3 regions of the Methylobacterium sp. WL18 genome follow, and region 2 is predicted to be linked to each of the others. Evidence: riboswitches for the same ligand, from Rfam matches in the RefSeq annotation. Region 2 holds a riboswitch; each other region holds the start of a gene.
The links. Region 2 has a riboswitch for cobalamin ahead of FV228_RS10150 (TonB-dependent siderophore receptor). Riboswitches for the same ligand answer to the same signal wherever they lie in the genome.
Positions count from the first base shown of each region.

Region 1 (10,615 bases), on a different contig from region 2:
TCTTCGAGGCGATCCGCCAGCTCGGCCAGGAACTGCCCCGCGGCACCTGCGCGTACGTCCACCTGACGCTGCTGCCCTACATCCCGTCGGCGGGCGAATTGAAGACCAAGCCGACCCAGCACTCCGTGAAAGAGCTGCGCTCGATCGGCATTCAGCCCGACATCCTGCTCTGCCGCTGCGATCGGCCGATCCCGGTCGAGGAGCGGCGCAAGCTCGCGTTGTTCTGCAACGTCCGCGAGACCGCGGTGATCGAGGCCCTCGACGTGGCCTCGATCTACGAGGTGCCGCTCTCCTACCGGAAGGCCGGGCTCGACCGGGAGGTGCTCGGCCATTTCGGCCTGGAGCACGGCGAGGAGCCGGATCTCGGGCGCTGGACCACCATATCGGACCGGGTGCGCAACCCCGAGGGCGAGGTCTCCATCGCCATCGTGGGCAAGTACACGGGCCTGAAGGACGCCTACAAGTCGCTCACCGAGGCGCTGATCCATGGCGGCATCAGCCATCGGGTGAAGGTCAACCTCGAATGGATCGAGGCCGAGGTGTTCGAGCGCGAGGATCCCGCGCCGTTCCTCGAAGGCCTGAACGGCATTCTGGTACCCGGCGGCTTCGGCCAGCGCGGGGCAGAGGGCAAGATCCGCGCGGCCCGCTACGCCCGCGAGAAGCGCATCCCGTATTTCGGCATCTGCTTCGGCATGCAGATGGCGGTGATCGAGGCCGCCCGCTCGCTGGCCGGCGTCCCGGACGCCAACTCCACCGAGTTCGGCGAGACCTCCGAGCCGGTGGTCGGGCTGCTGACCGAGTGGCTGCGCGGCAACGAGCTGGAGCGCCGCGCCGCGGTCGGCGACCTCGGCGGCACGATGCGGCTCGGCGCCTACGACGCGCAGCTCGAGCCTGATTCGAAGATCGCTCAGATCTATGGGTCCACGCAGATTTCGGAGCGCCACCGCCACCGCTACGAGGTCAACATGGCCTACCGCGAGCGGCTGGAAGCGAAGGGTCTGCGCTTCTCCGGCCTTTCGCCGGACGGGCTTCTGCCCGAGACCGTCGAGCATGTCGGGCACCCATGGTTCATCGGCGTGCAGTTCCACCCGGAGCTGAAGTCGCGCCCGTTCGAGCCGCACCCGCTGTTCAAGGGGTTCGTCGGCGCGGCGATCGAGCAGAGCCGGCTGGTCTGAGCGCCGGGGCGCGGCTCCGCGCCGCTGCTCGCGCCGTGGCCCCGAACCCTATATCGGTCGGACCGTGACCGAGATCCTGTTTTACCACATGCAGCGACAGCCCCTGGAGAAGGTGCTGCCGAACCTCGTCGAGCGCTCGCTCGGCCGGGGCTGGCAGGCCGCGATCCAGGCGGCCACCGAGGAGCGGCTTCAGGCCCTCGACGACCACCTGTGGACCTATTCCGACGAGAGTTTTCTACCCCACGGAACCGACCGGGATCCCGACGCGGCCGGCCAGCCGGTGGTGCTGACGCTCCGCGACGTGAACCCCAACACGGCCTCCATCCGATTCCTGGTGGAGGGCGCCGACTTGCCGCCGGACGCACAGAGCTACGAGCGGATCTGCATCCTGTTCGACGGGACCGACCAGGACGCCCTGCTGCGCGCCCGCGAGCAGTGGCGCCAGGCCAAGGAGGCGGGCCACACCGTCGCCTACTGGCAGCAGGACGATTCGGGCCGCTGGAACAAGAAGGCTTGACCGTGCTCCTCCGCAAGCGTCTCGCGCATGCCGCGCTCGTCCTGACCCTGGCGGCGCCGCTGCCGCTCCACGCGCAGGACGCACACCATCCCGGCTCGCAAGCGGAGGCCAAGCCGGCGCCGCGCGGGCCGGAGGGCCGACGCCTGCCGCCGGACTCGACCACCCGCCAGAGTGTGACGCTCCCCGATGGACGGACCCTCGACTTTACCGCCACGGCCGGCAGCCTGCCGCTCGTCGACGAGGCCGGGAAGCTTCAGGCCGAGGTGGCCTACGTCGCCTACACGATGGCCCCGCAGTCCGGGCGCGAGCGCCCCGTCACCTTCGCGGTCAACGGCGGTCCGGGGGCGGCGTCCGCCTACCTGAATATCGGGGCGATCGGCCCGTGGCGGCTGCCGACCGGGGGCGCCAGCATCAGCCCGTCGCAACCGGTAGCGTTGACGCCCAATGATGGCACCTGGCTCAACTTCACCGACCTCGTCTTCATCGATCCGGTCGGCACCGGCTACAGCCGGGCCGCGGACGGGAACGGCAAGAGCTACTGGAGCATCGACAGCGACGCCGCCACGCTCGCGGCCGTCATCGCCCGCTACCTGCGGGTCAACGACCGCATGGCGAGCCCGAAATTTTTCGTCGGCGAGAGCTACGGCGGCTTCCGCGGGCCGCTGATCACCGAGAAGCTGCAGGAGGATATCGGCGTTGGCCTGTCCGGCCTGGTGTTGCTGTCGCCGGTGCTGGATTTCGGCTGGCTCGAGACCCCGCGGGCCAATCCCTGGGGCTACGTGCTGAAGCTGCCGTCCCTGGCGGCTGGCGCCCTCGAACGGGCGGGCACGGCGCCGAGCCCGGCTCTGCTCGGCGACGCCGAGGCCTACGCGGCGGGCCCCTACCTCGCCGACCTGCTCAAGGGCCCGGGCGACAAGGCCGCCGTCGCCCGCATGACCGACAAGGTCGCGGCCTTCACCGGGTTCGACGCAGCCTTCGTGAAAGCGCAGGCGGCGCGCCTGTCCACCCGCAGCGTCCAGCGCGAGTTCGACCGGGCGGAGCAGCGCGTCACCAGCGCCTACGACACCGGCATCACCGGCTGGGACCCGAATCCGGACGCAGCGCAATCGGGCTTCGAGGACCCCCAGCTCACCGCACTTCAGGCGCCTCTGACCAGCGCGATGCTCGACCTCTACGCGCGCACGTTGAAATGGCCGGTGCCGAACATGCGCTACGAGTTGCTGAACAATGCCGTGAACCGCGGCTGGACGTGGGGCTCGGGCCGGCAGGCCCCGGAGGCGCTGTCAAACCTGAAGGGCGTGCTGGCGCTGGACGGCCGGCTCCGGGTGCTCGTCGCCCACGGCTTCACCGATCTCGTGACGCCCTACTACGCCTCGAAGCTCCTGCTCGCACAGGTGCCGGCCTACGGCGCCGGGCGGGTCAGCCTCGCGGTCTACCCCGGCGGCCACATGTTCTACTCTCGGGACGATTCCCGGGCCGCGTTCAAGCGGGACGTCGAGCGCCTGTACCGGGATGCCGTACAGGCGCGCGGGGCGATCGCGGACCCCGTCGAGCACCGTGAGGACAAGCCCTGATCCTCAGGCAGCGTCGTCGAAGGCCAGCGCCTCGGCCGGGTACTCGATCATCATCCGGCGCTGCGTGTCGGTGTTCTGCCACTCGCCGACCTTGATGTAGCGCTCCTCCAAATCCCGGACCTCGACCACCCGGTCAATCGACGGGATGCCCCGGAAGATCTGCGGCCAGTTGGACGCGAAGTAGAAGACCTGCTCGACCCGCTCGGACAGGTGGCAGATCGCCGGGCCGAAGGTCCCCAGGCCGAACACGAGGTAGCGGCCGTTCACCAGGGCCGTGACGTCGGCGATCAGCGACTCGCTCTGCGTCTCCACCGGCAATCCGCGGCCCCGCGCGTAGGCCTCGACCTCGGCGATCACCGGGTTCAGCCGGTTCTCGAAGACCAGCTTTACCGAACGGATGCGGCCCTCGCCGAGCAGCCGGTCGATCACCATGCGGTAGAACGCGAAGGGCGGCTGGGGATAATGCGGGTCGACCCAGGTGCTGAAGATGTCGCCCGAGCGGATGTGGATCAGGAGCTGGTCATCAGGCTTGGGCGGGAACGTCGCCGGCAAGCCGTTGAACAAAGGGCGGATCATCCCCTGGATGATCGCCCGTGAATCCGGCGGCGCGTCGAGGCTCACCTGCCGCTGGAACTGCGTCGGATCGAAGAACAGGCCGGACAGGAAATACCCATCGGCCGGCAGCGGCTCGTCCGGCGGCAGGAAGGTGATGCCGTCACAGGTCAGACGCTCGGTCAGGAAGATGACCTTGCTGCGGTCGAACTTCGGAACCGCCACGTATTTCAGGTTCAGCGCCTTCGCGACGGACAGCGCGATGATGTACTGGATCAGGCAATTGCCGAAGGCGCCGTTCTGGTACACCGCCACGCCCACCAGGGCGCGGCTCGTGCGGCCCGGACTGCTCTCCAGGGTGTAGGCGGTGAAGGCGTTGGCGCCGGGCTTCTCGTTCAGGAGCGTCACGTCGAGGCCCAGCATGGCCCGCAGGGCGATCAGGTCGAACGCGGCCTCCTCGCACATGACCCGGACCGTGGCGTTCGGCATCGCGGCCGGAATCGCGACGCGCACGAAGCGCGTCCAGGCGCGCTCATCTGCCTCGATGACGGCAGTGCCCGCACCCGACTCGACCTGACGGAACGCGATACCGGGTTCGGACCAAGATGCGCCGTCCTGCGAGAACAGGATGGCGCCCTCCGCGACCGAATCGCCCTCCCCGCCCGGGATCACGACGACGGACTGGACCGGGAAGCGGCCGCCGAGGTCGAGCTCCAGCCAGGTCCCATCCGCCTCGACGACGCTCTGCGGGGCGCGGCCGGCGGCGAGATCGACGAGGGCGGGTGTCGGGGCGTCTGCCGGGGCCATCGTGTCTCCGAAGCGGTCTGGACCGGACGCGGAGGACGCGGCCGGAAGGCGCGCCCGGCGGTGCCCGTATCGAACCCGGCCCGTCAAGCCCATGGGCCCGCCGTGAGGGCCGTTCCCGATCGGGGGGCAATCGGGAACGGCCCTCAGTTCTTGATACAACGCGCTCGCTTACGCCGAACCGGTATCCACTTCGGCGGCGAGCGCTCGAGACCGCCCGACCGTCTCATCCGCCCGACCTGGTCTTGAGCAGCAGGATATCGATATCCCGCTTCGGAACGTAGTCCCTCGCGATCATCTCGAAGGTCGTCGGGCCGGTCTTCTTCACCTCGGCACCGCAGAACGAGACCAGGGTCGCGGGATCGCCCTTGTCCACGACCAGCTTGAACACGCCGATCGGGCCGGCCCAGTCGCCCCCGGAGGTGATCACGTGGGAGACGGATCGCTCGTAGGCCTGGAACGCCCGGCTGCCGTCGGCACTCGCCCGCCGATACAGGGCCTGGGCCACCCGCTCGAAGGTCGGGTCCGTGCAATATCGGGTCGCGTAGTGCGCCTTCTGCGCCGGGTCGAGGGTCGGCGCGCCGTAGGACAGGCTCGCGAGACCCCCGAGGCTCGGAACGTAGCTCTGGCGGATCGCGATCTCGCGCCCGGCCGGGAAGACCTGCCGGCGCCAGAACTTCGATTTCAGCGTCCAGAGCGGGGCGTCCGCGATCGTCCCGTCCTTGTGCTCCTGCCGCTCCAGGATCCCGGCAGCGATCAGGTCGCGGCGCTGGCGCTCGCCGAGCCGGCGCAGGGCCGCTTCCGTCGCCGCGGTGGTCGGCACGAGCGGGATCCCCAGTGCCTTGAGCTCGGCGGTGATCTCCACGGGCGGTGTGGCGCTCCGCATCAGGAAGGCCCGCTGCTCGACCTGCGCTTCGACCGGCTCGCCATCGACCGCGGCCTGGAGCTTCAGGAAGTTGTCGTGGGCCGGATCGGGAATCGAGACCAGCATCTCGGAGTCGCCGGTGATGTCGGGCATCGGGAACGTGATCGTGGTCTCGATGTCGGCATCGGTCTGGTTCCGGAACCGATAGTCGATCCGCACGGCCTGCTCCGAAAGGTACAGCTCCTCCGCGGCCAGGGCGATCCTGTCGGTCTTCCCCACGACAAGCCCCCCGGCGACGAGCGCGGCGGCGCGGTCGTCGGCCCGGACCGGAAGGGACGCCGCCGCCAGGATGGCGAGGGCCAGCGACAAGGTACGCATCGACATCAACGCTCACGGGTTCGAGAATCGGATACGGACCGGGATCGTCCACGCCGGCCGTTACACGGCGCCGGTGCCGACGGCCAAGCTGCGACGGCGGAAGCGCGCGTCGGCGACTCGCGCCCGGACGCGTTTCGACGCGCCCGGTGACCGCCCGACCCGCATATCCGCGCCGTACCCCAAGAGTCGGAAACGATTCCGCTGCGCGTCCGTTGTGCGAGAGCTGTCATGCGTCTACAACGATGGCGTGACGGTGCCCCGGCGACGGGGTGAAAAGGGAATGCGGTGAGGGGTGCGAACCCCGAATCCGCGGCTGCCCCCGCAACTGTGAGCGGCGAGCGTCTGCCAGTAGGCCACCGGAGCGATCCGGGAAGGCGGCAGGCGCGCCGAGCCGCGAGCCAGGAGACCTGCCGTCACGACGAGATCCCGCAATGCCGCCGGTGGGGCGGCTGGAGACATGTTGATGACCACCTCGACCCTCGCCCCCGTCGCCACCGGCACCCGCGCCGGAGAGCGCCCGGTCGCCGTCGCGCTCGCGGCCTTCCTGGGCCTCGGCCTGCTGTTCATGGCGGGCTTCTCGCCGGCGATCGCGCTGCACAACGCCGCGCACGATTTCCGGCACACCCAGAACTTCCCCTGTCACTGACGCCCCTGGCGCAGGGATGATCATCCGGCTTCTGTCGGCGGCCCTGGCCGCCGGCTTCCTCGCGGCCGTCGTCGTGACGGGCCTCGAGTTGACGCTGACCTCACCACTGATCGTGGCGGCCGAGCGCTACGAGACCAAGCAGACGCATCAGGCCGACCGGGGCCTTCCGGTCGTGCTGGCGCATGCCGGGCACGATCACGCTACCCCCGACGCCGCGCCCGAGTGGCAGCCCGGCGAGGGCCTGCCCCGGATGGCCTTCACGGCTCTGGCAACGCTCGTGGGCGGGGTCGGCTATGCCCTCCTGCTCGGCGCGGCGATCCTGGCCTGCGGCCGTGAGCCGACGCGTCAGGTCGGTGTCGCGTTCGCGATCGCGGGCTTTGCCAGCGTCGCCCTGGCCCCGGGCCTGGGATTGCCGCCGGAATTGCCGGGCAGCGAGGCGGCACCGCTCGCCGCCCGACAGGCGTGGTGGGTCATGACCGCCGCCGCCACCGGGATGGGCTTGTACCTGATCACGATCCGGCGCTCACTGATCGCGATCCTGGGCGGGCTCGTGCTGATCGTGGCACCGCACGTCGCCGGCGCGCCGCTGGCTTCGGAGGTGTCCTCGGAGCTTCCCGCAGCGCTCGCGGCGCAGTTCGCGGCGCGTTCGCTGGCGATCAGCTTCGTCTTCTGGATGCTGATCGGCCTCGGCTTCGGCTGGGCCTGGCAGGCTCTCGGCCACGGAAGCGCGCGCGGGACGGCCCATGCCTGAGGCCGTCCTCCCCGAGACCGTCCTCTACGTCTGCACGACCTGCCGCCGCCCGGGCGACGATCCGGACGGGCCCCGAGCCGGCGCGCGCCTGCTCGATGCCCTGCACGCGCGCAACACGGCCGGGCAGCTGCGGATCGAGGGCGTCGAGTGCCTGTCGGTGTGCAAGCGGCCCTGTTCCGTGGCAGTCGCATCCGGGAACCGCTGGACCTACGTCTACGGCGACATGGACCCGGCCGAGTCGGCAACCACCATCCTGGACGGGCTCGCGGCCTACGCGGCGACGCCGGACGGCATCGTGCCCTGGCGGGAACGCCCCGCCGCATTCAAGACCGGCGTGATCGCCCGCATCCCGCCCTTTCCCGATCCCCGCCCGCGTCCGGCCGGCACCTTGGAGGCTGCGGAATGACCATCGTGACCAAGATCCCCTGCACCATCGTCACCGGGTTCCTCGGGGCCGGCAAGACGACGCTGGTCCGCCACGTCATCGAGAACGCCAAGGGCCGCCGCCTGGCGATCCTGGTCAACGAGTTCGGCGATGTCGGCTTCGACAAGTCGTTCCTGGCCGCCTGCGGCGTCGAGGGCTGCACCGAGGATTCCATCGTCGAGCTGCCGAACGGCTGCATCTGCTGCACGGTCGCCGACGACTTCGTGCCGGCGCTCGAGAGCCTGCTCGGTCGCGCCGAGCCGCCGGAGCACATCCTGATCGAAACCTCCGGCCTCGCCCTGCCGAAGCCGCTGGTCCAGGCGTTCCAGTGGCCGGCGATCCGCTCGCGGGTCACCGTCGACGGCGTCGTCGCCGTGGTGGACGGGCCAGCCGTGGCGACGGGTGCCTTCGCGGAGGATCCCGAAGCCCTGGCCGCCCAGCGCGCCGCCGACACAGCGGTCGATCACGACAACCCGCTGGAAGAAGTGTTCGAAGACCAGCTCCTCTGCGCCGACCTCGTCGTCCTCAACAAGTCCGACCTGCTCGACGCCGAGACCCGCGCCCGGGTTCGTGCCGAGGTCGAGGCGCAGCTGCCCCGCGCCGTGAAGGTGGTGGAGACCGAGAACGGCGCCATCGACCCGCTGGTGCTGCTCGGGCTCGGCGCCGCGGCCGAGGACGACCTCGACGCCCGCCCCTCGCATCACGGCGACGGCGAGGACCACGAACACGACGACTTCGAGACCGTGGCCCTGCCGATCCGCCCCGCCGTCACCGCCGGCGACCTCGCGGCCCGCGTCGAGAAGGCCGCCGAGGCCGCGGGCGTGCTGCGGATCAAGGGCTTCGCCGAGGTCGAGGGCAAGGCCATGCGCCTCGTGGTGCAGGGCGTCGGCCGGCGCGTCGCCCACCATTTCGACCGGCCCTGGCGGGCGGGCGAGAACCGGGACGGGCGCCTTGTGGTGATCGGCCTGAAGGGCTTCGACCAGGGCGCCGTCGCCGCGGCGCTCGCGGGATGATCGCGATCGCGCGCGCTCCCTCGTTGAGACGCTGCGCGCACGCCCGATCCGGCGTGGCCTAGGAGGCGCGCCATGCATCTCGTCCGCATCGATACGGTCTCCCTCGACGAGGGCGAGGCGGCGGTGGATCTCGGGCAGGAGCCCGGCGATCTCGTCGTGCTGTCGTTCACTGACAGCGACCTCGCCGGCATCGGCCAAGCCCATGCCACAGAGCCCGGGCTGCCGAGCCTACGGCTCGCCAAGCTCGCCAAGCTCCGGCACCCGATGTCGGTGGACCTCTACGTCGAGCGCGTCGTCGCCCGCGCGAAGATCGTGGTGATCCGCTGCCTCGGCGGTCTGGATTACTGGCGCTACGGCATCGAGCGCTGTGCCGCCGCGGCGCGGGCGCACGGCGTCGTGCTGGCGGTGCTGCCGGGCGACGACCGGCCGGACCCACGGCTCGCCGGCTTCTCCACCGATCCGGACCTCGCCGAACAGCTCGACGGATATTTTCGCGCCGGCGGCCCGGAGAACCTGCGGCGGATGCTGCGCCTGCTGGCCGTCCGGATCGGTGCGGGCGGCGTGGTCGAGCCGCCTCAGCCGCTGCCACGAGGGTTTCCCTGGTGCCCCGGCTGCGGCGCGCTGCCTCTGACCATCGCCATCGCGGCAGCCGAGACGGCGGTTCCGCTGGCCGACGTGCGGACCGGCACGGCACCCCTGGTCTTGCTGCTGGTCTATCGCTCCGCGGTGCTGGGCGGCGATACCGCGCCGTTCGTCACCCTGGTCGCGTCGCTGCGCGCCCGCGGCATCGGCGTGCTGCCGATGGCGGTGTCGAGCCTCAAGGAGCCCGAGGCGGCCCGGGCGGTGGCCGAGGCCGTGCGGGCCCGCAAGCCGGATCTGGTGATCGCCGCCACCGCCTTCTCGGCGCGGGAGGACGGGATCGACTTCGTCCTCGATGGCGCCGATTGCCCGGTGCTCCAGGCCTACACGGTCGGCTCGCCCCAGGCGGCCTGGGAGGCTTCGGCCCGCGGCCTCGGCGCCCCCGACCTCGCCATGCAGGTCGCCCTGCCGGAATTCGATGGCCGGCTTTCCGGCTTCCCGATCTCGTTCAAGGAAGAAGCCGCCGAGGTCGCCGGCTTCGCCGAGCGCCGGGCGGTTCCGTATCCGGCCGGCATCGAAGCCCTGGCCGAACGAGCGGCGGGCTGGCTGCGTCTCGCCGCCCTCCCCCGGGCCGAGCGACGGGTGGCCGTCGTGCTGTCCGACTATCCCGCCCGCGGCGGCCGGGCCGGCTTCGCGGTCGGCCTCGACACCCCCGAGAGCGCCCGCGCGATTTTTTCCGATCTTGCCGGGTCGGGTTACGCGACCGGCCTGCCGCCCGAACCAGCCGTGCTGATGCAGGCGCTTACCGAGGGCGAGACGGGGTTCGTGGTGCCGCTGGCGGATTATGGCGCTTGGCTCGCCGGATTGCCGGCAGGAATGCGTGACGCGCTGACCGCAGCCTGGGGCGAGCCGGCCGCCGACCCGGTGTGTCGCGGTGATCTTTTCCGGTTCCGGATGGTCACAGTCGATGCCGCTGCACGTCGGCCAGCGTCACACGGCGGTCCGGGCAGCCTCGAAGCGAAGCAGCTTTCGCACGCCTTGCCGGAGGAGTCGTGGGTCCCCTCTCCCGTTCGGGAGAGGGACAGGGTAAGGGATGCGCCTCGTCCGGAAAGACCTGATCCCTCACCCCAACCCTCTCCCGAACGGGAGAGGGGGCACGTGGCGTTACCCGCGGGCCGCGGTGTGACTGCCGAAGCTGTTGCGGCTGGTGCGGGTAAACTCGCGCTCTTCCTCCAGCCAGACCGTGGTCGCGACCCCGACCGCAAGTCCGGCTACCACGATCCCGAGCGCGTCCCGACCCACGCCTACCTGGCGTTCCACCTCGGGCTCCGGCAGAA
Region 1 covers NZ_VRVD01000083.1:536-11,150, reverse strand. Annotated here, with positions in the region: gene FV228_RS09575 (CTP synthase) at 1-1,175, shown strand, start outside; gene FV228_RS09570 (DNA polymerase III subunit chi) at 1,240-1,692, shown strand; gene FV228_RS09565 (peptidase S10) at 1,695-3,266, shown strand; gene FV228_RS09560 (discoidin domain-containing protein) at 3,270-4,625, opposite strand; gene FV228_RS09555 (DUF4424 domain-containing protein) at 4,849-5,871, opposite strand; cobalamin riboswitch at 6,100-6,295, shown strand; gene FV228_RS09550 (CbtB domain-containing protein) at 6,329-6,511, shown strand; gene FV228_RS09545 (CbtA family protein) at 6,528-7,262, shown strand; gene FV228_RS09540 (DUF1636 domain-containing protein) at 7,255-7,668, shown strand; gene cobW (cobalamin biosynthesis protein CobW) at 7,665-8,699, shown strand; partial or broken gene FV228_RS09530 (cobaltochelatase subunit CobN) at 8,772-10,615, shown strand, end outside.
Region 1: it holds a riboswitch for cobalamin, as region 2 does, so the genes downstream of both, FV228_RS09550 (CbtB domain-containing protein) here and FV228_RS10150 (TonB-dependent siderophore receptor) in region 2, are expected to answer to the same signal.

Region 2 (9,851 bases):
GCCACCAGGGTCGCGATCGGCGTGCCGGCCGGGCACCAGGTCGTGAAGTATGCCCGCTCGCCATCGCTCAGGCTGCGGCGGATCAGGAGCCCGCGCGTCCACACGCTGGTTTGGTCGTCGTCGGCGCCAGCGAGGTCGGCCAACTCGCAATAGGCCCAGTCGTACAGTCGTGCCCCCTTGGTCCCCTCTCCCGCCGACAGGCGCGCCCAGGCCGACGGAGCGAGGCTGTCGGCGATCACCTCGGCGGTGCCGGCCACAGGCGGCTTGCCGACCCAGGCATTGAACCTGTGATCGGTCTTGACCCCGAGCACATAGCCCTTGCCCGCGCGGCGCAGCGCTTGTCCGATGTCGCCGATCCCGTAGACGGTGTCGGCCGCCACCCAGGAGAACGGCACGCCGGCGGCGATCGCCCGCTCGATCATCGCCAGCGCCAATCCCGGCTTGGTCGAAAAGCTCGTGCCCTCCGGCACGTGGGCGGCGGCTAATCGGGCCGGATCCGAGGTCCAGGTCTTGGGCAGGTACAAGGCCCGATCGATGAACGCATGACCGTGCCGCGAGGCGTAGGCCGCGAACACGCCGATCTGACAGTTCGTGATCTTGCCGGCCGAGCCGGTGTACTGGCGATGCACGCCGCACGAGGCTTTACCCTGCTTGAGAAAGCCGGCCTCATCCTGAGCCTGCCGAAGGATCGTCGAGAACCAGAACCGCGTCCGGGTCAGCCAGGGTCTCCAGGGCATAGTCCCGCACCACGTCGCGCAGGGCATCCGCATCCCAGCGTCCGCGCCCGAGCAGTGCTTGCTGACGCCAGGGCCCGGGATCGCCCGCGGCTTCCGACCGCATCCAACCCGTCTTGCGCCGCTCCGCGCCGAGCAGCCCATCCAGGAATGCCCCGGCCGAGGCCGCGACCCGCTCCTGCGTAAACAGCGGGCGCAAGCGTCCCTTCACCTCCCGCAGCGACGAGGCCCACAACTCCAGCGTCGCCTCGATCGAGGTCCCCGATGTCCATGATGCGCGAATCATGGTGACGCAGAGAGTCAGAACCTCGTCGAAAATGCAACTGTAATGCTAATCACCGGGCGTAGCAGCCGTTGCGCGGAATGTCCGCTATGGAGAAGCGGCCAAAGCTCTCTGAATGACCCACATGGGCGCAAAGCAGAACGACCGGTTTCGCGCTCATCGGCGATTCGGCATGGCGTAGTCTGGCCGGAAGCGGCACGTCCGCTTCGGAGACAGTTCGGGGCAAAAGCAGACGATCCTCTTACGACGCGCCGGCGTCCAAAGGGCGGGCGGCGACCGATCGAGAACCGTGCGGCGCTGACCGGCATCCTGGTCGTGCTGCGCTCAAGGCTACCGTGGGCGATGCTGCCGGCCAAGTTGGGTTGCGGCCCGGGCGTGACCTGCTGGCGACGCCTGCGCGATTGGCAAGCGGCCGGCGCGTGGCGCCGCTTGCATCCGACGCTCTTGGAGCACCTGCACGACGCCGGACAGATGATGGGAGCCGAGCAAGCCTGGACGGTGCCTCCGTCCCGGCGAAAAAGGGGGCTCTGCCACCGGCCCGAACCCGCCAGATCGAGGCAAGCCGGGCACGAAGCGCCACCGCGTCAGCGACGCGCGGCACGCCGCTCGGCTTCCGTCTGATCGGCGACAACAGCCACGACGCGCCGCAGATGGCCCCCACGCTCGACGCCCTCCCAGCGCTGCGGAGTGGCCGCCGGGACCGGCGTCGCCGACGCCTCGACACGCTGCACGCCGACAAGGCCTACGATGCCAGGTCCCGACGGAGGGAGTGCCGCACATGCGGGATCAGGCCGCGCATCGCCCGGAACGATGTCGAGAGTAGCCAGAGGCTCGACCGCCACCGCTGGGTGGTGGATCCTTCGACAAGCTCAGGATGAGGGCACCCACGCCTGGTTCAACCGCTTCCGCCGGTTGCCCATTCGCTACGAGCGGCGCGCGGACACCTACCAGGCCTTCACCAGCCTCGCCGCAAGCCTCATCACCGTTAACCAGATCCGAGCGTTGGTAGGCGTTTTAAGGCGGGATTGGCCCCCATGGATCAGGTGGCCTCACCGGCTGTGGCCCCGTCCGCCGCTCCTACCGGTTCGGCAATCCCCGCTGCTGACGCTCGCGACGGATGCTGTCGGCCTGGGCCATGATCTGCTTTCGAAGGCCTTCGAGACCGTCTCGCGTCTTTTCGTGCTCCGGGCCGGCCAGCGACGGATCGGGATAGAGCCGGTCCCATTCCAGGACCATCGAGATCGTACGCGCCAGCGTCGTGACGTCGCCGAAGGCATATTCGTTGACCGGCCGCCCGATCGTCTCGATCAGCGCGGCGAAAAGGGCCGGGTGCCCCGTCCGATCAAGATCGCGATGCGCCGCCAGGTAGCTGCGATAGCGCAGCTGTCCAGCATAGAACCAGAACGTCGCCTCGTCTCCGCGGCCCGCCCCGAGAAGGGGCGGCGCCTTCGCCATCACGTCGCTCGGAGGAAGCCGTGCAGCGGCTTCGGCGCCATCGGGCAGGTTGATCCCCTGTGCCGTCGCCGGGAGGGCCGTCAAGGAGGCCCACAGCGCAGCGATCGACAACGCGCCGCCACGGAGCCAGGATCTGCGATCCACCATGCTGCACCTCCTTCCTTCTGCCAGCAGTCCGGCTTCACGACTGGGCTTCGGCGGGCCCCTTGGCTCCGGCTTGGGGCAGACGGTTCTGTCAGGCCGTCGTGAGTGCGCCCGCTCTGCCTCGCGCGCAGGCCGAGCCGCCGCGTTCGGAGGGCAGTCGAGGACGTCACAAACTTGCTCGGGCCCGTGATAGCGCTAGCCGGGGCGGACGGGATTATCGCGGTGATCGGGTTCGAAACGGGGGACAATCGCGACGCGATCGGCTCGCCGCAGGGTCTCACGCTGGCCTGCGCCTCGGCTGAAGATCAGTGCGACGTGGCATCCTGCCAAGCGGCGTTGCCGCAGGCCGCTATCAGAGGCCGACCCAGCCGTCGACGTGGTGCAACAGTTTGTTCGGTTGGCCGACCGCGGGGATACATCGTCGGCCAGAGTGTCGCGTCGTCCCTTATGGACAGACCTGTCATTCTCGTTCGGTAACGGGGGGCGCCCCCGTCACGAAGGACCTCGTGCTTCATCCGCACCGCCCCGAGGCAGCGACCGATGCCGAACTTTATCGAGTCCAGCCTGCGCACCGCCGCTGAGGGGCTCGTAGCATTGGTGGCAGCCTGCAGCCGACTACGCCTGCCGGGGACGCCGCACCCCTTTGTCGTCGGTGTCCACGCGCCAATGCGTGAGGAGCTGACGCTTTGGAACTTACCGGTCACCGGGACGATCCCGGCAGGGCTCGACGGCCGCTACCTCAAGATGGGCGCCAACCCCGCCGGCCCGACGACGCGCGGTCACGATTGGTTCCTCGGCGACGGCATGGTGCATGGTCTACGTATCGAGAGCGGTAAAGCGCTGTGGTACCGCAACCGCTGGATCGGCTCGCGCGCGGCGTCCGCGGCGCTTGGCCGACCCGCCGCCCCCGGGCCGCGCCGGGGTGATGATACCGTCAACACCAACGTCGTCGAGATCGGCGGCCGCGCCTTCGCCGTGGTCGAGGCCGGCAGCTACCCTGTGGCGCTGTCAGAGGACCTGGAAACCCAACGCTACGATCCGTTCGACGGAACGCTCGCCGGCTCCTTCACGGGACACCCGCACCGCGACCCGGCGACCGGTGAGACACATGCCATCGCCTACGACGGCCGCGTCTGGGACCGCGTGCGCCACGTCGTCATCTCGCCCGCCGGTCGCGTCGTGCGAGACGTGTCGATCCCGGTCGAGCACGGCCCCTGCATCCACGATTGCGCGATCACCGCGCGCTTCGCGGTCGTGCTGGACCTGCCCGTCACCTTCTCGATGCGGGCTGTGCTGGCCGGCCACCGCTTCCCGTTCCGTTGGAACCCCACCCACAACGCCCGCGTCGGCCTGCTCCCCCGGCACGGCACCGCTGCCGACATCACGTGGTGCACGGTGGAGCCATGCTTCGTCTTCCACGTCGCCAACGGCTACGACACCACGGACGGGCAGGTGGTCCTCGACGTCATTGCGTACGAGACGGTGTTCGCCTCGGCCGGTGGCGGCTTCGACGCACCCGGACGGCTGGAGCGCTGGACCGCCGACCCCACGACGGGGCGGGTCGATCGGCAGATGATCGACCCCGCGGCGCAGGAGTTCCCCCGGATCGACGAGCGCCTATTCGGGCGGCCCCACCGATACGTCTACACGGGCTCAGTCCCCGCCGACGGCAACACGCAGCTCGTCGGCGCGACACGGCTCTACAAACACGATTTGGCGACCGGGGAGCGGCGCACGCACGAGTTCGGCGCCGCCCGTGTCCCGGGTGAGTTCGTATTCGTGCCGGCGGGGCCAGAGGCTGGCGAGGACGAGGGGTGGCTCGTCGGGCTCGTCATCGACACGGCGAGCGACACGACGGACTTCACCGTCCTCGACGCGCACGCGTTCGAGGCGCCGCCCGTCGCTACAGTCCACCTCGGGCATCGGATCCCACCAGGCTTCCACGGGAACTGGTTTCCAAAGCATTGCGCCGGGTGACTGTTGCCGGGCTCTTGGGGCGCCGGGGCGCGTTCACGTGCAAGAGCGTGCGATAGCCCACCTCGCCGCCCTCTGATGCAGCGGGCGTGGATCGGCTCATTTGCGTCGGGCTGGAGGATCTCGTCGAGCAGGGTGGCGCGCTCGTCGCTGAGTTTCCGGCAAGCGATCCGCCCCGGCCGGGACGGCGAGCCGGCATCGGTTGATGCCGAAATCTGCCGCCCGCGCGGATCAATGAGATCAACCGCAGGGTCGCCGTAGCCATAGCTTGAAGGCTCAGACGAAGACCGGGACACCCGGCTTCACTCACGCTCAAAGAACTAGAGATACTTGAGCCATGCGATATCGTGTCGAGCCGCCTTGACGCGCGAGAACCATGCTGTCGGCCAATAGAGTGGCGCGATCAGTCCGACATACCAGAGGACCACCCAGCCATAATTCGCGACGCCGAACACGGCGCCCTGCGTCGGCCCCCAGATGGCGACGGCGCCATGGTACAGGAGCCGCAGAATCGTGAGGTGGAGCAGGTAGAAGAACAACGGCGCTCCGCCGAACACCGCCAAAGCCGCGACGACCGAAGCTTCGCGCATCCGTTCCAGCGCGACGAGGAGCAGCGCTCCGATCCCGAGCGTCAGCAGCAGGAACAGCAGCGATGGCGGATACTTCGTGAGCGCGAGGAAGCTCATCGTGGTCCGGAGCGCATCGCCTTCGACCGCGAACCAGGGCTTGTCGCCGTAGCCATTCACCAGCCGCAGCACCGCGAACGCGACGAGCATCAAGCAGCAAAGAGCCATGAACCGGCGCTCGCGAGTGCGTTCCGCGACGCTCGGCAGGAACCACGGGCCGATCGCATAGCCGAGCACGATCACGCCGATCCATGGGATCACCGGATAGGTCGTCTTGGCGACCAGACCCAACGGCAACGCGATGACGTCGCGTTGGTGCAGCATCGCCCAGACCGGGAAGAGCGGTTGATCCGGCTGGAGGTGGAGAGGGTCGAGGAGGTTATGGCTGCAGACGATCAACAGCCCGACCGCGAACAGAGCCGGGCGTGGCAGACCGATCAGGGCCGCCAGGACGATCATGCAGACGCCGATGCACCAGATGACCTGCAGCCAGAGCGTCGGACTGGCCACGCCCCAGTACAGTTCCGACAGGTAGAGGACCTCCAGCGCCATCAGCACGAGGCCACGCTTCAGCAGGTAGGCCCGCGTCTCGGCCAGCGTGTGCCGGGTACCGAACAGGAATGCGGCAACGCCGGTCAGCGCGATGAAGATGGGCGCGCACAGGCTGACGACGAGGCGAGCCAGGGCCACGGCCGGCAGGGCGGTTCGGGCGTCGATGGGGTCGGCCACGGGCACGTGCAGGAACCAGGTCTCGCGCAGGTGGTCGAGGAGCATCAGCACCATCACCAGCCCGCGCAGGGCATCGATGGAGCCGATGCGGCCTGACGCGGCCGGTGCGCACGCCGACACCTTGGACGTTCCGGGATGCACCCTCATCAGAACCGCGCCGTCATGCTCACGGTGACCCGCCGAGGCTCGCCGACGCCGACCCAGAAGGTGTTGTAGGAGCGCTCGTAGGAGGTCGCGTCGAATATGTTGTCGACGTTGAGTCCGAAGCGCAGGTTCTCGTAGCGGTAGTAGGCCAGCGCGTCCGTCAGGATGTAACCCGGCAAGCGGAAGCTCTCGACGCCGGTGTCGCCGAGCCGCGAGCCGACCGCCCGGAACCCACCGCCGATCCCAAAACCCTTCCAGTCGCCCGCCTGGATCTCGTAGATGCCGAGCAGCGAGCCGCTATGGCGCGGGATGTTGAGCAGCGGCGAGCCGACCCGCAGCACCTCGTCGCGGGTGACCGCCGCGTCGATGAAGGCATAGCCGCCGATCACCCGGAACTCCGGCGTGACCTGCCCGACCAGGCTGACGTCGAAGCCCTGGCTGCGCACCGCCCCGGCGGCGATCTGGAAGAAGAAGTCCGCCGGGTCGGTGGTGAGCACGTTCTCCTTCTCGATGTGGAAGGCGGCGGCCGTCACGCTGAGGCCGTCGAACAGGTCGAGCTTGGCCCCGACCTCGTAGGCGAACCCGGTCTCGGGCGCGAAGGGCCGCGACGCGCTGTCGAAGCCGGTGTTGGGACGGAACGAGGCGGCGACGTTGCCGTAGAGGGCCAGGAACGACAGCGGCTGGTAGACGAGGCCGGCGCGGGGCGAGAACCCGGTGCGGTCCTGCTCGGTCCGTTCGTTCGCGACCTTGTCCCGGAAGGTCTGGTTGTAGAAGTCGGTGCGGTTGCCCAGCAGCAGCTTCCATTCCGGGCTGAGCGCGATCTGGTCCTGGAGGTAGACCGCCGTGTTGCCGACGTTCTCGCTGGCGCTGTAGCGGCGCGTGAACGGAGGCTTGGCCTGCCCGTAGACGGGGTTGAACAGGTCGATGGCGAAGGGGTCGAGGCGCGGGGTCGAGCGCAGCAGGTTCTCGGTGCTGTTGTAGCGCTCGTGCTCCAGGCCGAGCAGCAGGGTGTGGGCGATGGGCCCGGTCTCGAAGCGCCCGACGAGTTCGGCCTGGCCGATGGCGACGCCCCAGGTGAAGTCGTGCCGGCGGAACTCGCGCAAGAGCGTACGCCCGTCGTCGAGGATGCCGGTCGCGCCGGTCTGCAGGCCGGTCAGGCTGCCGGTGTTGAGGTGGGTGGCGACGCGGAGCTGCCAGTCGGTGTTGAAGGCGTGCTCCAGCCGCACCTGCAGGAGCGCGCTCTCGGACACGGAATCGTCGCCCGGCTCGCCGAAGAAGCGTGAGCGCGGGACGAGGCCGAGACGGTTGTTCACCGCGACGGTGCCCCGGTCGAAGGTCTGGCGGTTGCGCAGGTACTGCGCCTCGAACGTGATCTTGGTGTCGGGCGTGACCTGCCAGCTCACCACGGGCGCCAAGAGCACCCGGTCGCCGCCGACGAAGTCGCGAAAGCTGTCCTGGCGGGCGAGGACGCCGTTGAAGCGGTAGAGCACGCTGCCGTCCTCGCTCAGCGCACCGCCGGCATCGACCGTGGTGCGGGCGGTGCCGAAGCTGCCGAATAGCGTGCCCATCTCGACGAAGGGTCGGGCTACGGGCTGCTTGGTCAGGATGTTGACGGTCCCGCCCGGATCGCTGCGGCCGTAGAGGGCGCCGGCCGGGCCCTTCAGGACCTCGATGGACTGGACGTTCTGGGTGTCGGGGGCGCCATTGTAGCCGCGGGCGATGTTGAAGCCATTGAAGAAGATGTCCTGGGTCGCGAATCCCCGAACGGAGTAGAGGGCGAGGTTCTGGGCGCCAAAATCGTTCTGCTTTCCGACCCCGGGCACGTAATCGAGCGCGCGCTCGACGCGGGTCGCGGCTGTGTCAATCAGGACTTCCCGGGGGATCACGTCGACCTGCTGCGGCAGGTCGAGGCGGGGCGTGATCGTCTTGGTGCCGCTGTAGAGCTCCGGCACCCGGTAGGTCGGCGTGGCGGTAAGGGTACCCTCGACCGAGAGCGCGTCGAGGACCACGGCGGCCTCTTCGGACCGTGCGGCCTGCGCGGTGGCAAGGGAGGGAAACGCACAGGCGAGCGCCAGCACGGGCAGGATCGGGATCGACGCGGAGCGGGACAAAGCGGACGGCCTCGGGCAACGGCAGTGGCACGTCACCGCGAACGAGGCCGAAGCCATACGCACGCGCATGCTTCCGCACCCGCCGGGGCACCCCGCCCAGCGCGTTTCGCGTGTGACCACGACTGACGGCAGGTATCCTGGCTCGCGGGTCGTCGCCGCCTCACCGTCTTCCCGGGCGAGGCCGCCCAGTGACGTGGTGGTGAGAAAGCTCGCCGCTTACAGTTGCGGGGGCAGCCGCGGCATCGGACTGACCCTCATGGGTTGGTCCTCACCGCGTTCCCTTTTGATCCCCGAGGGGAACCGTCACGATTACCATCAGCCGCATTGCCGCATCGCGTCAACTCGAAAAGCAGGTTCTATGTACCGGTGTATCCAAGATGCGACAGCGCGGTTCCTTGGGCTGTCCTTAGAGTCTGTCCGAGATCATTGTGTTGTTTGGCAGAGCTTTCGTGTCATTGGGCGGATTGCGGCGAGCAAGAGGAAGGCGCGGGCTGTGCGTGAGCGGCATTCCCAGTCCTTGGCCAAGCGCCGACACCGGTTGAGCCAAGCAAACGTTCCCTCATCCTGAGCCTGTCGAAGGATCGACGATCCAGCGCTTGGGCAGCACGACGAAGCCCTTGGCCTAATCGGAGCGCTTGACGATCATCAGCCTGAGCCGACGGCATGCCCGGCGCAGTCCGGCCTTAAACGCCGGCCCCTGATAGCCGCCGTCCGCGTACAGCCGTAGCAGGAACCGGCAGCAGGCCACCCACGCATTCGGGGCCGGAACTCGATGATCGGGCTGGCCTGGACGCGCGCCGACAAACTTCGCGCGCCCAGGCCGACACACAACCCTCGCCTGCCGACAGACTTCCCGCGCTCGCGCAGGTCAGTCCCGCACCACCACCTTGGTGCCGACCCGGACCCGGTCGTAGAGATCGACCACGTCCTTGTTGGTCATGCGGATGCAGCCCGAGGACACCGCGGCGCCCATCGTCTCGGGCTCGTTCGAGCCGTGGATCCGGTAGAGCGACGAGCCGAGATAGAGGGCGCGGGCGCCCAGCGGGTTGTCCTGGCCGCCGGCCATGAAGCGCGGCAGGTCCGGGCGGCGGGCCAGCATCTGCTGCGGCGGACGCCAGGCCGGCCATTCCTTCTTCATCGTCACCGTCTTGGTACCGGACCAGGAAAAGCCCTGCCGGCCGACGCCGACGCCGTAGCGGATCGCCTCGCTGTTCCCGAGGATGTAGTAGAGCCGGCGCTGGCGGGTGGAGATCACGATGGTGCCGGGCTTCTCGGTGCTGTTCCAGCCGATCGTCTCGCGCGGGATCGCCTGGCTTCGGAAGACGTTCAGGAAATCCGCGAGCGGCCCGCTATCGATCGGGCCGGCGGAGGCGGGCGCGCTCCCCAGCAGGGCGCCTGCGAGCGCGAGCATCGCGATCCGTCTCGACATGGTCTGTCATCCTCTCACTTTACCGGTCACTTGGCCGATCGCTTAGCCGGTCACTTGGCCGGTTCTTGCCGACGGCGTCGGTCGTCGCGGCCGTGCTGCGATCCCTCGGGCGAACCGGCCCGGACTTCGCGGCGAGGTTGAGGCCGGCCGGGGGGCGCGGGCGAGTCGAGGCCTGCCTGTGTGCTCCGGGCAACACCGCGAGCCGGCGCGACGCCGTGGGTG
Region 2 covers NZ_VRVD01000094.1:124-9,974, reverse strand. Annotated here, with positions in the region: partial or broken gene FV228_RS10170 (IS701 family transposase) at 1-1,020, opposite strand, end outside; partial or broken gene FV228_RS10165 (IS5 family transposase) at 1,273-2,016, shown strand; gene FV228_RS33025 (hypothetical protein) at 2,095-2,619, opposite strand; gene FV228_RS10160 (carotenoid oxygenase family protein) at 3,157-4,593, shown strand; gene FV228_RS10155 (heparan-alpha-glucosaminide N-acetyltransferase domain-containing protein) at 4,911-6,065, opposite strand; gene FV228_RS10150 (TonB-dependent siderophore receptor) at 6,092-8,200, opposite strand; cobalamin riboswitch at 8,310-8,520, opposite strand; partial or broken gene FV228_RS34140 (transposase) at 8,624-8,933, opposite strand; gene FV228_RS10145 (L,D-transpeptidase) at 9,069-9,629, opposite strand.

Region 3 (5,892 bases), on a different contig from region 2:
CCGGATCCACGCCGATCCGACGGCCGGCGGCGTCCCGGACGGGCCGCTGCGCGTCCTCAAGATCCAGCTTCGGCCGGAGGATCTCGGGGTCGTCACCGTGGAGATGCGGCTCTCCAACGGCCAGCTCGAAACCCATCTGCGCGCCTCGCAGCCGGAGACCGCCGCGCTGCTGCACAAGGATGCGGCGATCCTCACCGACCTCCTGAGCCACAGCAGCTACCAGGCCGAGGTCACCGTCGGGCAGGCGCGCCCCGCCGAGGCGTCGACCGCGTCGGGCGGCTCGCAATCGCAGGCGTCCCCGTCGTTCGCCGACGGCGGGGCCCGCCCCGGCAACGAGGGCGCCAGACAGCGGCAGGACGCGCAGCGCCAGGCCGGCAACAGACGCGAAGGAGAACGGACGGATGAAGCGGTACGTCCTCGCGACGGCGGCATTTATCTCTAGCGCTGTCCCGGCCGCCGCGAATGTCTGCGAGGCCGAGATGGGGCGCGCCTCCGCCCGCTACGGCGTGCCGCTGGGCGTGCTCTACGCCGTCGGCCTGACCGAGACCGGCAAGCGCGGTTCCCTCCAGCCCTACGCCATGAACATCGCCGGAACCGCCTATTTCGGGACGGGGCCGCGGGACGTGATCGCCCGCTTCACGGAAGCGCGCAGCAAGGGCATCCGCCTGATCGACCTCGGCTGCATGCAGATCAACCACCTCTATCACGGCGGCAAGTTCGGCTCGGTCGAGGCCATGATCGACCCGCACGCGAACGTCGAGTACGCCACCCAATTCCTCCAAGAGCTCAAGAAGCGCGAGGGCAGCTGGACGATGGCGGTGGCCCGCTACCATGCCGGGCCGAACAACAATGCGGCGCAGAAACAGTATATCTGCCGGGTTGTCGCCAACATGGTCGCGACCGGATTCGGGCAATGGACCCCGGCGGCGACGCAGTTCTGCCGGTGATGCCCCTTCGACCGGGGGTGGCCGCGGCCACGCTCGGTCACGGTGGCCGGCGCCGATCCGCCCCGCAGCAGGTCGCGTCGCTTTCGGCCGGGCGTCGAGAGACGCGGACGAGAAACGGATTCTTCAGCGCCAACAGCGCAGATTACTGACCACTCTATGCGGATGCTGCCTATTGGCCGCTCATACGTTGAGCAAGACGGCAAACGCCACCATCCTTCCGGGGCTGGGGGAGCAGGATGAACGACGCACCAGACCCGCCCGACGGCGCGTTCGCCAAGACGCTTCTGCTGTTCGCGGTGACCATCGCGATCATCGCGGTCTCGGCCTACATCCTGATCCGGATGGATTGAGCGCCGTCAGAGGATCTTGCAGCTTCCGTAGCTCATCCTGATCTCGCCGCGGTCCTCCGGATTCAGCTGCGCCTCGACGAAGTTCAGCTTGTTCAGGTCGATCAGAAGGAAATACACGCCGTTCTGGCACTTGATCGCGTTGCGCGGCGTCCGTTCGTTCAAGCGCGGCGACGCCACCTGACATTCGTAATAGTCGGAGCGCCCGGCGGAGAGGACGGTCAGCAAGCCGCCGCCGGAGACCATCGAGAAGGTCCGCGCCCGGTGCGGCTGCGGCTTCGCGCCCTCGGGGCCCGGGGCCGCGTCGAGCCCCACCGACACGTCCTCCGTACAGGTCATCGGGCGGCGCAACTGAGAGGCTGCCGGTGCAATGCTCAGGATGAGGACCGCACCAGCGAGCGCTACCCTGTGGGCGATCATCGGCGGCAGATCCGTGATTCGTGGGTAGTTCTAACCGACAAGCTAAGGCGTCGTCCGGCGATGTAAATCGCGCCTCCGCGGGTCGCGAAGCCGATCAACAGATTTACCGTCGCGCGCGATGTCACTTCATCTGCCATGACCGGTCAAGATGGTGCGATCGACAACACCGGCTCGTTCTATGCCGGTGGATCCGCGTCCCTGGCGGGAACCGCGTCCCGATGTATCGGGCGCGGCGGGATCCGCACGCGACGCGAGCGGATTGTCACGGGGCGCAGGCGCGCGAAAAGGGGAGGGACCCCGGCTGGAACCGCGATCCGGATCCGGCAGGGCCGTCCGGATCGTTGCGCCTGCCGCGCGCGGCTCGAGGTCGCGCTCCGACGACGTGGCTCCGGTTCGTCGCAGGAGCGCGCGTCAAAACAAGAGCTTAGAGCCGTTCCCGACCCAACGCGGTCGGGCACGGCTTTAGCGCGTCGGCGCAGCCGGGCCGGCCGCGTAGCTCGACACCGACGGGGGCAGGGCGGCGGGCGCCGGCGTTTCCGCCTTGGCGGCGCGGGTGTTGCGCTTCTCGTAGAAGGCGTTGCCGCCGGCCACGGCCACGTAGTGCATGTTCTTGTACGGGAAGTGGTGGCCGGCCGTGTGGAAATACATCGCCTTCCCGACCTTCGGGTGCCGCTCGCCCGCCAGCACCGCGTCGGCGGCGTCGGCCACCTTCTGAAGGTCGCGGTCCTGCATCGGCTTGGTCAGGACGCCGGGGGCGAACTGCCCGGGCTGCCCGACCACGGCACAGATGCCGCCCGGGAAGATCGCGGCCTCCATCCGGTTCATGACCACGGTGCCGACCGCCAGCAGGCCGGATTCGTCGCTGCGGTTCGATTCGAAATACATGGCCCGGCCGAGGCAGTCGCGCTCGGCGTCGGTGACCACCATCGACGGCTTGCGGTCGGGGATCGATCCTGTGGTCAGGGGTGACGCGGTGTTGCACGCACCGAGCCCGCCGGCGAGCGCCAGCGCGACCAGCCCGGAAACGGCCTTGATCCTCTCGCTACCCTGCATGCATCAGCGCTCCGTCCTCCGGCCTCGGGGCAGGGCGATCGCCCATCCCGGCGTCGCCACACTCGATCGTTGTACGCGCCAAGCTTGTGTGCACGTTCGCGGCGAGGATGTGGCGGGCCGTCATGCGTGGACCGCCCCGAACGCCGGCCTGCCCGCGCTGGCGGACCGGCGGATGGCCCTGGAACGCGGCCCCCCGGGGGACGGACCGGGGCCGCAGCGGGAGCCGCAGGTCCGGCCGGAAAAACGCTGCGGTGCCAAAACCATAGCGTCGCCCCCGAGCGTCCGGGATCCGAGGGAGCAGCCCCGCGGGCGGCGGATTCTTCCGGCGGAACCGGGAGCCGGGCGGGGGCCCGGTGTCATCCGATAGACACACACGCCGCCAACCGGTGCCGGGACGTTGACGGGACCCACGCCTTGGCCGGAATGTGGCCGGGACGGTTCCCTTCGGGGATCAAAAGGGAACGCGGTGAGGGGGGCTTCCCCGAAGCCGCGGCTGCCCCCGCAACTGTAAGCGGTGAGCCTTCTCGTCACCACGTCACTGGGCCGCCTCGCCCGGGAAGACGACGGGATGGCTGCGACCCGTGAGCCAGGAGACCTGCCGTCCGTCGTGGTCACACGCGAAACGCGCTGGGCGGGGTGTCCTGGCGGGTGCCGGGACGCCCGCGCGAGCGCGGTCGGCGCGGCCTCGTTCGCGGTGACGTGCCACTGCCGTCGCCCGAGGTCCGGTGCCCCATCCTGTCCCGCGCTGTGCGCTCTTGAAACTGTCCGTGCTGACGGCCCTCGCCCTGCTGCCTCCGGCGGCCTCCGCCCGGGACGGAACCCGGCCGAGCCCGGACGCCGAGGCGACGCTCGACGAGATCTCGGTCACCGCGGAGCCTTCCGCGCCGCCGCGGGGCGGGGTGGCCGCGAGTGCCGGCTATGTCGGCGGCGTGACCGGCATCGGCGGCCCGCTCCTGACCGTGGATTCCGCCAGCGCGGGGGTGATCACGGGCGCCCAGCTCAACAGCCGGCCGGTGACGCGTCCCGGCGAGGTGCTGGAGGCGGTGCCGGGCCTGATCGTCACCCAGCACAGCGGGGAGGGGAAGGCCAACCAGTTCTTCCTGCGCGGCTTCAACCTCGATCACGGCACCGACATCGCCCTGTTCCTGGACGGCATGCCGCTCAACATGCGCACCCACGCCCACGGCCAGGGCTATGCCGACATCAACTTCCTGATCCCCGAACTCGTCGGCGTGGTGGCGTTCCACAAGGGGCCGTACTTCGTCCGCGACGGCGACTTCGCCTCCGCCGGCTCGGTGCGGATCGACTATCTCGACACCGTCCAGAAGAACCTCGCGCTCACCGCCATCGGCAGCTTCGGCTACAAGCGGGCGCTCAGCATCGCCTCGACCCCGCTCGGCGACGGCAACCTCCTGGTTGCAGGTGACGCGCAGGTCTATGACGGGCCGTGGGTGGTCCCGGACGCCCTGCGCAAGATCAGCACCGTCGCCCGCTACAGCCAGGGCACGGCGCTCGACGGATTCTCGGTCACCGGCATGGCCTATGCGGGCCGCTGGACCGCCACCAACCAGATCCCCGAGCGGGCGGTCGCGCAGGGGCTGATCGGCCGCTACGGCACGATCAACCCCACGGATGGCGGCGATACGAGCCGCTTCTCGCTGTCCGGCCGCTTCAGCAGCACCGACGAAACCGGCCTGACCCGGGCCTCGGCCTACGTGATCCGCTCGCAGCTCAACCTGTTCAACGACTTCACCTATTTCCTCAACGATCCGGTCAGCGGCGACCAGTTCCACCAGCTCGACCAGCGCATCATCGGCGGCGGCGAGGCGCTGCACATCTTCCAGGGCGACCTGTTCGGGCGCCCGATGGAGAACGAGGTCGGCGTGCAGACCCGGACCGACAGCATCCGGGTCGGGCTGTTCAACACGACGAACCGGCAATACCGCTCGGGCGTGCTCGACGACCGCGTGCTGGAGACGAGCGGGGCCTTCTATTTCGACAACCGGGTGCGCTGGACCGACTGGCTGCGCACCAGCCTCGGCTTCCGCGCCGACGGCTACGCGGCCCGCGTCGCCTCGGACACGCCGGCCAATTCCGGGCGGGCGCGCGATGCCATCGTCAACCCGAAGCTCGGCCTGACCCTCGGTCCGTGGTTCGACACCGAACTCTACGTGAATTACGGCGGCGGCTTCCACTCGAACGACGTGCGCGGGGTGACCGCCACGGTCGATCCGGCGAGCCCCCTGTTCAACATCGCCCGCGCGCCGTTCCTGGTGCCCTCGACCGGCTACGAGGTCGGGCTGCGCAACCGCTCGATCGCCGGGCTGGAGACGAGCCTCGCCCTGTTCCGGCTCGACTTCGCGTCCGAAAACCTGTTCCAGGGCGACACCGGCACCACGGAGCCGAGCCGCCCGACCCGGCGCTTCGGGGTCGAGTGGACGAACCGCTACGCGCTCACGCCGTTCCTGTCGCTGGAGGGCGACCTGACGATCACCAACGCCCGGTTCTCCGACGTCGATCCGGTCGGCACCCGGGTGCCGGAGGCGCCCACCACCATCGCGTCGGCCGGCATCACCTTCGGCGAGCCGCTCGGCTGGTTCGGCTCCCTGCGGTTCCGGTATTTCGGGCCGCGCCCGCTGATCGAGGACAATTCCATCCGCTCGCGCCCGACCGCCCTGTTCAACGGCCGGGTCGGCTACGCCTTCGAGAACGGGGTCAGCGTCTCCCTCGACGTGCTGAACCTGACCAACAGCCGATCCGACCAGATCACCTACGCCTACGTCTCGCGCCTGCCCGGAGAGCCCGCCGAAGGCCTGATCGACCGCGTCTTCCACCCGGTCGAGCCCACGGCCGTGCGCCTCACCATCGCGGGCCGCTTCTGAGCGCGGCCCCGGCGGCCGGGGCGATGCGGCTCAGTGCTGGCCCTGCCCGGAGGCCAGGATGGCCACGCCCACCGCGATGATCGCGATCCCCACCAGCATGGTCGGGCTGATCGCCTCGCCGTACAGCCACGCGCCGCCGAGTGCGGCGCCGATCATGCCGACCCCCGACCAGATCGCGTAGACGACCCCGATCGGCAGCATGTCCATGCTGCTCGACATCAGCCACAGGGCGGTGCCGTAGCC
Region 3 covers NZ_VRVD01000262.1:537-6,428, reverse strand. Annotated here, with positions in the region: partial or broken gene FV228_RS17615 (flagellar hook-length control protein FliK) at 1-442, shown strand, start outside; gene FV228_RS17610 (transglycosylase SLT domain-containing protein) at 402-947, shown strand; gene FV228_RS17605 (hypothetical protein) at 1,304-1,714, opposite strand; gene FV228_RS17600 (cell wall hydrolase) at 2,177-2,767, opposite strand; cobalamin riboswitch at 3,186-3,385, shown strand; gene FV228_RS17595 (TonB-dependent receptor) at 3,625-5,649, shown strand; gene FV228_RS17590 (multidrug efflux SMR transporter) at 5,680-5,892, opposite strand, start outside.
Region 3: it holds a riboswitch for cobalamin, as region 2 does, so the genes downstream of both, FV228_RS17595 (TonB-dependent receptor) here and FV228_RS10150 (TonB-dependent siderophore receptor) in region 2, are expected to answer to the same signal.